2 regions of the Streptomyces sp. DSM 118878 genome follow, and region 1 is predicted to be linked to the other one. Evidence: riboswitches for the same ligand, from Rfam matches in the RefSeq annotation. Region 1 holds a riboswitch; the other holds the start of a gene.
What was found. A riboswitch is a leader RNA that binds a small molecule or an ion and turns the genes downstream of it on or off. The one in region 1 is predicted to bind cobalamin.
Positions count from the first base shown of each region.

Region 2: it holds a riboswitch for cobalamin, as region 1 does, so the genes downstream of both, ACRAKF_RS02940 (energy-coupling factor ABC transporter permease) here and cobN (cobaltochelatase subunit CobN) in region 1, are expected to answer to the same signal.

Region 1 covers NZ_CP193622.1:6,629,268-6,634,086, reverse strand. The annotation lists gene ACRAKF_RS29405 (precorrin-8X methylmutase) at 1-121, opposite strand, end outside; gene cobG (precorrin-3B synthase) at 133-1,485, opposite strand; cobalamin riboswitch at 1,600-1,720, shown strand; gene cobN (cobaltochelatase subunit CobN) at 1,764-4,819, shown strand, end outside.
Region 2 covers NZ_CP193622.1:688,154-692,972, forward strand. The annotation lists gene ACRAKF_RS02925 (ATP-binding cassette domain-containing protein) at 1-585, opposite strand, end outside; gene cbiQ (cobalt ECF transporter T component CbiQ) at 582-1,331, opposite strand; gene ACRAKF_RS02935 (energy-coupling factor ABC transporter substrate-binding protein) at 1,338-1,760, opposite strand; gene ACRAKF_RS02940 (energy-coupling factor ABC transporter permease) at 1,760-2,485, opposite strand; cobalamin riboswitch at 2,516-2,699, opposite strand; gene ACRAKF_RS02945 (SDR family oxidoreductase) at 2,883-3,809, opposite strand; gene ACRAKF_RS02950 (FUSC family protein) at 3,998-4,819, opposite strand, start outside.

The DNA of each region.
Region 1 (4,819 bases):
GGATCATCCGCACCGCGACCTGGCTGACGTCGGCGGGCAGACCCGCGAGGTCCGCCTCCGCGCGGATGGTGGCAAAGGACTCGCGGTAGATCGCCGCGCCGTCCTTCTCGTAGTCGAACACTGTGCTCTCGCTCATTTCGTGGCCGTTGTGGTGGTGGCCGTTGTTGTGGTTGCCGATGTCGTACGCGTACGTGCCTGTGCCGTACGTGCCGTGGTGACCGCCTCTGTGAGGGTGGTGCCGGTCACGGGGGTCGCCGTGCCGCCGGTGCGCGCCGTCACCTCGTACCGCCCCTCACCGGTGGCGAGTACGTCGATCCAGTCACCGCGCGGGTGTCCGCAGCGGCGCTCGCAGCCCGACCAGTGGACGGGCAGGCCGCCGAGGCCCGGCACGGCGTCCGCGCGGACGTCGGCGAGGGACTTGGCGCAGCCGGGGCGTCCGGTGCAGGCGCCGACGCCGAGCCAGGGTGACGCGGGGTCGGTGATGAACCCGGCGTCGGCCAGTGCGGCCAGGCGGGCGTGGGCCGCCGTCGCGTCGGCGAAGCCGGGGAGGACGAAGCCACGCCACGGGGTGACCCGCAGTTCGTCGGCGGGCAGCGGCAGGAGGGCCCGCCACTGGGCGGCGGTGACCCGGCCGAGCGGGGCGTTGACGGCGACCGCACGGCCGATGACCCCGGGCGGCGGCGCAACCGCCGGCTCCCCCGCACTCGGCGTCAGCGGCTCCCCCGCGGCCAGCGGCTCCCCGGTCGTCGGCGCCGCCGGGATCGACGCCCGCCGCAGCGCCTCGGCGACCCCCGCCTCGCAGCCGCGAGGCAGTTCCCGCACCCGCCAGGCCCCGTTCCCCGCCTCACGCGCCGCGGCGAGGAACGCCCCGGCCGCGGCGAGGGCGGCGCGCGGGGCGTCCGCGGCGGCCACCCGCAGCGCCACGGCCCCGACCCGCACGACCGCCGTCCCGCCCGATTCTGCGATCAAGGTCACATCGCCGCCGAGCCCCGCCATGTCTCCGCGCCCGTCGTCGAGGGCGAACAGGAAGCGGCCGGACAGCGCGGTGGTCCACTCCTCCGCGCAGAGCAGCCCGTCCAGCTCACGGGCCCACAACTGCACGTCAGCGAGGCCTTTTCCGTCGATTCCGGCGAGCGGGGAGGCCACGATGTTCCGTACGCGTTCATGGCGCGCGGAGGGCAGCAGGCCGGCGTCCGCGAGCAGCGCGGCCAGGGGGGAGCCGCAGTCCTCGGCGAGGCCGCGCAGCTCGACGTTGCCGCGCGAGGTGACGCTGAGCCGGCCGTCCGCGAGGCGCTCCGCCGCGTCGGCCAGGACCAGCGCCTGACGGCCGGTCAGGAGCCCTGCGGGCAGCCGGAGTCGGACCAGCGCACCGTCGTCGGCGAGGTGCGGGCGCAGGGCTCCGGGACAGGCGTCGCCCCGGTCACGTATGAGGGATTCGCCCTTGTTCGTGGAGGTCGCTCGGGTGGGCGGCATGGCGGCGAGCATACCCACGCGCTTCCGGGCAGTCGCCTCCCGACGAGGGCCGTCGGGGCAGCCTGCCGCCCGCTCCGGCGCGGGCAGGACTTACTATGCAGACGGCGGTCCGCCAGGTCCGCCGACGCCAGCGACGGCGTGGGCCCGACAGGGGCCCGAAGGAGGAAGCCCGGTGTGAATCCGGCGCGGTCCCGCCACTGTGAGCCCCACCCACGTGGGGTGAGCCAGGAACTCCTGCCGTCCATACGACCACCCGGGGCGCGGACACCCCGAGGAAGGCCTGCGCCCGCATGCTTCTGCTGCTGTCGACCTCCGACACCGATCTGCTCAGCGCCCGCGCGGCGGGGGGTCCGGTCGACTACCGGTTCGCCAACCCCTCCCGCCTGGACCTCGCCGAGCTGCCCTCCCTGCTCGACGGCGCCGACCTGGTCGTCGTACGCCTTCTCGGCGGTGTCCGTGCCTGGCAGGACGGCCTGGACCAGCTCACCGCCAGCGGTCTGCCGGTGGTCGTGCTCACCGGTGAGCAGGCGCCCGACGCCCAGCTCATGGCCTCCTCCACGGTGCCGATCGGCATCGCCGCCGAGGCGCACGCCTACCTCGCGCACGGCGGCCCCGCCAACCTGGAGCAGCTCGCCCGCTTCCTCTCCGACACGGTGCTGCTCACCGGCCACGGCTTCGAGCCGCCCGCGGCGGCGCCGTCCTGGGGCCCGCTTGAGCGCGCCGCGCGTGACGTCGAAGGCCCGACCGTGGCGGTGCTCTACTACCGGGCCCACCACATGAGCGGCAACACCGCGTTCGTGGACGCCCTGTGCGGCGCGATCGAGGACGCGGGCGCCCGCCCGCTGCCGCTGTACGTGGCCTCGCTGCGCGCCCCGGAGCCGGAGCTGATCGAGGAGCTGCGCGCGGCGGACGCCATCGTGACGACGGTCCTCGCGGCGGGCGGCACCAAGCCCGCCGAGGCGTCGGCCGGCGGTGACGACGAGTCCTGGGACGCGGGCGCGCTGACCGGCCTCGACGTGCCGATCCTCCAGGCGCTCTGCCTGACCGGGTCGCGTTCGGCCTGGCAGGAGAACGACGAGGGCGTCTCGCCGCTCGACGCGGCCAGCCAGATCGCGGTGCCGGAGTTCGACGGGCGGCTGATCACCGTGCCGTTCTCGTTCAAGGAGATCGACGAGGACGGCCTGCCCGCCTATGTCGCCGACGCCGAGCGCGCGGCCCGCGTCGCCGGGATCGCCGTGCGGCACGCCCGTCTGCGGCACATCCCGGCCGCCGACAAGCGCCTGGCCCTGGTCCTCTCCGCGTACCCGACCAAGCACTCCCGCATCGGCAACGCGGTGGGCCTCGACACCCCCGCGTCCGCCGTCGCGCTGCTCCGCAGGCTCATCGACGAGGGCTACGACTTCGGACCCACCGAGGAGATCCCGGGCCTGGTCTCCGGCGACGGCGACGAGCTGATCCGCGCGCTGATCGACGCGGGCGGCCACGACCAGGACTGGCTCACCGAGGAGCAGCTCGCCGCCAACCCCGTCCGCATCCCGGCCGCCGCCTACAAGCGCTGGTACGCGACGCTGCCGCAGGAGCTGCGGGAGTCCGTCGAGGAGCACTGGGGGCCGCCGCCCGGCGAGATGTTCCTCGACCGCTCCCGCGTGGACGCCGGCGGTGACCCCGAGGGTGACATCGTGCTCGCGGCCCTGCGCCGCGGGAACCTGCTGATCCTCATCCAGCCGCCGCGCGGCTTCGGCCAGAACCCGATCGCGATCTACCACGACCCGGACCTGCCGCCCTCGCACCACTACCTGGCCGCGTACCGCTGGATCGCCGCGTCCGCCGAGGACGGCGGCTTCGGTGCCGACGCGATGGTCCACCTGGGCAAGCACGGCAACCTGGAGTGGCTGCCGGGCAAGAACGCGGGCCTCTCGGCGGCCTGCGGCCCCGACGCCGCGCTCGGCGACCTGCCGCTCGTCTACCCGTTCCTGGTCAACGACCCGGGCGAGGGCACGCAGGCCAAGCGCCGCGTGCACGCCACGCTCATCGACCACCTGGTCCCGCCGATGGACCGCGCCGACTCCTACGGCGACATCGCGCGCCTGGAGCAGCTCCTCGACGAGTACGCGCAGATCAGCTCCATGGACCCGGCGAAGCTGCCCGCGATCCGCGCGCAGATCTGGACCCTCATCCAGGCCGCGAAGCTCGACCACGACCTGGGTCTGGAGGACCGCCCGGACGACGACGGCTTCGACGACTTCCTGCTGCACGTCGACGGCTGGCTCTGCGAGATCAAGGACATGCAGATCCGCGACGGTCTGCACGTGCTCGGCACCGCCCCGGCGGGCGCCGCCCGCGTCAACCTCGTCCTGGCGATCCTGCGCGCCCGCCAGATCTGGGGCGGCACCTCGGCCCTGCCCGGCCTGCGCGAGGCGCTGGGCCTCGACGAGTCCGCCGCGACCCGGGTGAGCGCCGACGAGGCCGAGGCGAAGGCCCGCGCCCTCGTCCAGGCGATGGACGACGCCGACTGGGACCTCTCCGCCGTCCCCGCCGACCAGAGCGAGCAGGTCAGGGCCATCCTGGAGTTCGCGGCCCGCGAGGTCGTGCCGCGCCTGGCGGCCACGACCGCCGAGCTGGACCACTCCGTGCACGCCCTGAACGGCGGCTTCGTCCCGGCGGGCCCCTCGGGCTCCCCGCTGCGCGGCCTGGTCAACGTCCTGCCGACGGGCCGCAACTTCTACTCCGTCGACCCCAAGGCCGTCCCCTCCCGGCTCGCCTGGGAGACGGGCGAGGCCCTGGCCGACTCGCTCATCGAGCGGTACAAGAACGACAACGGCGACTACCCCACCTCCGTGGGCCTCTCCCTGTGGGGTACGAGTGCCATGCGCACGGCGGGCGACGACGTCGCCGAGGCCATGGCGCTGCTCGGCGTCCGCCCCGTCTGGGACGACGCCTCGCGCCGCGTCACCGGCCTTGAGGCCATCCCGTACGAGGAGCTGGGCCGGCCCCGCATCGACGTGACGCTGCGCATCTCGGGCTTCTTCCGCGACGCGTTCCCGCACACGATCGGCCTGCTCGACGACGCGGTGCGCCTCGCGGCCTCCCTCGACGAGCCCGCCGAGCACAACTACGTACGCGCCCACGCCCAGGCCGACCTGGCCGAGCACGGCGACGAGCGCCGGGCCACCACCCGTATCTTCGGCTCGCGCCCGGGCACGTACGGCGCGGGGCTGCTCCAGCTCATCGACTCCCGCGACTGGCGCACGGACGCGGACCTCGCCGAGGTGTACACGGTGTGGGGCGGCTACGCGTACGGCCGCGGCCTCGAAGGGCGCCCGGCGCGCGCCGAGATGGAGACGGC
Region 2 (4,819 bases), 5.9 Mb from region 1:
CACCACGGTCGTCCCCGCGTCCCGCAGGCCCCGCAGGGTGGTGAGGAGGCGCTCCTGGCCGTCGGGGTCCAGGCCCGCCGTCGGCTCGTCGAGGATCAGTACGCGCGGGCGCATCGCCACGGCGCCCGCGATGGCCGTGCGCTTGCGCTGGCCGTAGGAGAGCAGGTGGGTGGGCCGGTCGGCCAGCGCGGCGATGTCGAGGGCGGCCAGCGACTCGGCGACCCGCGCCCGCACCTCGGCGTCGGGCAGCCCGAGGTTCAGCGGGCCGAAGGACACGTCCTGCTCGACGGAGGCGGCGAACAACTGGTCGTCGGGGTCCTGCACGACGAGCTGCACGGTGGTACGCAGCCGGGTCAGCCCCTTGCGGTCGTACCTCACCGGGACACCGCCGAGCGTCAACTCGCCCTCGCTGGGCCGGAGTCCGCCGCTGAGCAGCCGCATGAGGGTGGTCTTGCCGCTGCCGTTGCGCCCGAGCAGGGCGAGGGCGCGTCCCTCGGCGACGTCGAAGTCCAGGCCGCTGAGCACGGCGGGCCCCTCTTCGTACGCGTAGGACGCCGCGCGCAGCGCCACCAGGGGCTCGCTCATGGAAGGAACCTTTCCAGTACGAGGGTGAGGGCGATCAGGCCCAGGAGAAGGACCGCGACGGCGGCCACGAAGGGCCGGGAGACCTTCGCCTCGGGCACGAGCACCCGCAGCGTGCCGTCGTAGCCGCGCCCGGCGAGCCCTGCCTGGAGCCGTCCCGCCCGGTCGAAGGCGCGCACGAACGCGGTGGCGCCGAGCCCCGCGAGCGACCGCCAGGCGGCGGCTCTGGTGGTGTGGCCGAGCCGCGCCGCCTGCGCCTGGCGGACGCGCCCCATGGAGTCCATGAGCAGGAAGCTCATCCGGTACGTCACGAGGGCGACGTCCACCACGGGCGCCGGCACCCCCGCCCCGACCAGGCGGGGCAGCAGGTCCGACAGGGGCGTGGTGAAGGCGAACAGCAGCACCCCCAGCGAGGCCGCCGAGGTCCGCAGCAGCAGCCCCCCGGCGCGCGCGGGGCCGCCTTCGGCGAACGTGACGAACCCGTCGGGGCCGCCGATCTGGACGAGCAGGGTCAGGGCTCCGGTGACGCAGAAGCCGAGCGGCACGCGGTAGGCGCGCCACAGCTTGCGGGGCGGTACGCCCGCGGGGCCGAGCAGCACCACGAGCGCGGTGACGAGGACGAGGGCCGCGCCCGGCCAGGGCGGCAGCGAGACGGCGAGGGCGGTGAGCCCGAGGCCGAGCACGGCCTTGTCCACGGGGTGACGGCGGCGCCAGCGGCTGCTGTGCGCCGCCGCGTCGATGGGCAGCACCGCCGATCAGACCTGCCCGGCCCCGGTGCGGCTGTCCGCCGCGTCGCCGGACACCTCATCGGACAGCTCATCGGACGGCTCGTCGGGCACCTCGTCGGACGGCTCGGTGTGGCCGTCCCGCACCCGTTCGCGCTCCGCGCCCTGGCGGCGCCCCCTGCGCAGCCCGAAGTAGTACGCGAGGACGCCGGCGCCGAGCGCTGCCTGAAGGGCGAAGAGCGCCGACTCGACCTCGCCGGACGGCGGTTCGTACAGCGGGGAGAACCAGGGCTCGTAGTCGGGGTCGATCTCGGTGATCGCCGTCTCGGCCTGGGCGTCGGCGCCCGCGAACGGCTCCTCCTTGTGGTCGCCGAGTCCCAGCACGAGCGGCAGGACCGCGAGGGCGGCGACGATGACGAGCAGCAGGGTGTTGATCTTCGCGTTCCGGCTCATCAGGCGTTGGCCCCCGTCTCGGTCCTGGTGCTGTCCGTGGCGGTGGCCGCGGCCGTCCGCTTGCGCTGGAGCAGTACGCCGAGCCGCGTGAGCTCTCCCTTGCTCGACTGCACGAGGAGCCGCATCACGAGGACGGTGAGCAGTCCCTCGCTGACCGCCAGCGGGATCTGGGTGACGGCGAAGATGCCGCCGAACTTGCCGAGCGCCCCGAGGAACCCGCTGCCGGGGTCGGGGAACGCCAGGGCGAGCTGGACGCTGGTGACGCAGTACGTGGACAGGTCGGCGACGAAGGCGCCGCAGAAGACCGCCGCCATGAGCGGCACGTCGTACCGCTTCAGGAGCCGGTAGACGGCGTATCCGGCCCAGGGCCCGACGATCGCCATGGAGAAGACGTTGGCGCCGAGCGTGGTGAGCCCGCCGTGGGCGAGCAGCAGTGCCTGGAACAGCAGCGTGATCGTGCCGAGCACCGCCATGATCGGCGGGCGGAACAGGATCGCGCCGAGGCCGGTGCCCGTCGGGTGGGAGCAACTCCCGGTGACCGACGGGATCTTCAGGGCGGACAGGACGAAGGTGAAGGCTCCGGACGCACCCAGGAGCAGCGTGCTCTCGGGGTGCTCCTTGACCTCACGTGTAAGGGAGCGGACTCCGTGGACGACGAACGGCGCGGACGCTACGCCCCAGGCGATCGCGTGCGCCGGCGGGAGGAAACCCTCGGCGATATGCATGGCTCAGCAGACCCTCTCCAGCACCTCGTGGATGGACAACGTGCCTTGGCCGGTCTCCTGGCTGACGGGTAGTACCGCCCGAACTCCGCCTTCCCGGGCGCGTGTGCGCCCAGTGGCTGCCGCGAGGGCTGGAGCCGGACATCCCGATCACAGTGGCGAGGGCCGCACCGGCATCACACCGGATTTCCCGAGCACCAAGGCGTGGTGACAGTAGTGCGCGAGATGGAGGCATGACAACTCACCCCCAGGTCATCGCGGTGTCCGGTGGCGTGCTCCGGCGCGCGGAAAGCGCGGGGCGCCCCCTCGGAGGTGAAGGGGCGCCCCGCGCTGTCAGGTGCGTGGCCAGACCGTGGTCAGGCCGTGGTCAGGCCGTGGTCAGGCCATGCTCACGCCGTGGTCAGCGGGTGTCGGTCTCACCGCCCGTCACGGCGAGGACCTCGCCCACGGTGAAGCTGGAGTCCCCGTCGGAGGCCAGATAGACGTAGGCGGGCGCGAGCTCCTCCGGCTGGGCGGGACGGCCCAGCGGGGTCTCGCTGCCGACCTGGGAGAGGCCGTCCTCGGGCATGTGCGGGTCGGCCGTGTTGAGGACCGTCCACACGGGTCCGGGGGCGACGACGTTGGCGCGGACGCCCCGCTTGGCGAGGTGGGGCGCGATCGACTTGGTGAAGGTGATCAGGGCCGCCTTCGAAGCCGCGTAGTCGATCATGGTGGTGCTGCCCTTCAGGGCTTCCTCCGTGGCCGTGGCGATGATCGCGTCGCCCGCGTCCAGGTGCGGCAGGCTCGCCATGACCAGGTGGAAGTAGGCGTACACGTTCGTCTTGAACGTGCGGTCCCAGTCCTCGGCGTTGAGCTGTTCGAGCTCCAGCTTGCTGTTCAGGTAGGCGGCGTTGTTGACCAGGATGTTCAGCGTCCCGAACTCCGCCACGGTGCGTGCCACGGCGTCGCGGCAGAAGTCGGCGTCGCTCACGTCGCCGGGCAGCAGCAGACAGGTGCGCCCGGCCTTCTCGACGAGCCGCTTGGTCTCTTCGGCGTCCTGCTGCTCCTCGGGCAGGTGGACGATGGCGACGTCGGCCCCTTCGCGCGCGTAGAGCCAGGAGATGGCCCGGCCGATCCCGGAGTCGCCGCCGGTGATCAGCGCGACCTTGTCGAGCAGTTTGTCGGCGGCCTTGTACCGCGGTGCCTCGTAGCGGGGCCGCGGGGACATGTCGGCCTCGACGCCGGGCGGCGGGCCGTGCTTGTCCCCCGGGAACGGAGGCGTCGGCTCGGACGTGACCTGCGGCGTGTCGTGGCCGCTCGTGCGGGCGTCGTGCTGGCCCTCTTGCATGGGGAGGCCTCCTGCGGGAGTCGGGGCATGGATGGTCGGTCACCGCGTGCCGCCCGGGATCGGTGACCCGGGTCGGGTGCCCGTGCCCCCCGGGGGACAAACGGTGCGAACGGCGCCCGGAGGGCCCCGAGCCACCGAGCCACCACGGGGCCGGGCCACCACGGGAACGCGGGACCGCGGGCCGGAGGTCAGCACGTGTCCTTCAGCACGTCGCAGGTGTGCTGGACCTCCTCCATCAGGCGGTTCGCCTCGACGACGAGGACTCCGTACGGGCGGGCCGGGTCGGCCAGCGGCAGGCCTGAGCGGGCCGCCTGCTCGGTCACCGCGCGGGCGCAGTCCTGGGCGTCGTCGGACAGTTCGCCCAGGTGCCGAGCCTGCTCGGCGAGGGAGGTCTCGCCGAGTACGGCGAGCACGTCGGTGATCTTCGAGATGCTTTCGAGGAAGTCGGCGTAGCTGCCGAAGAACGCGCCGTCGTCGAGCCTGCCCTCCTCCTGCTCGGTCCACTGGTCGAGGCTGCGGGTCAGCGACGAGACCTGGTACAGGGCACGCACCAGGGCTTCGAGGACCGCCCCGTAGCCCTCGAACGAGACATGGTCGCCCCGCTTCCTGCGCAACAGCAGCCGGGGGTTGTAGTAGAGGCTCTCCTCCGCCGTGCGGAAACCGTCCCGCGCCTGCGTGATCATGCCGCCGGTCTGCTCCGCCCTGCTGCGCCACTGGGCGCAGTGGTCGGCGTCGATCTCGTTCTCGCGCAGTACGGGATACATGTCGCTCACCAGGTCGCCGAGGGCGGCGGAGAGCGTGCGCAGGCCGGACTCCGCACTGCTGTACCGCATCGGCGGGGCGACCGTGAGGTTGACGATGACACCGATGCCGCAGCCGATCAGGACGAGGAGGACGATCTGCCCCAGCTGGGTGATCTTCTGGCTGTCGGAGGAGGCGAGGGCGTAGACGGAGAAGGCGAAGAACGCGCCGGTGGCGACCTGGGGGCCCTGGGAGCCGAGCGCGGGCCA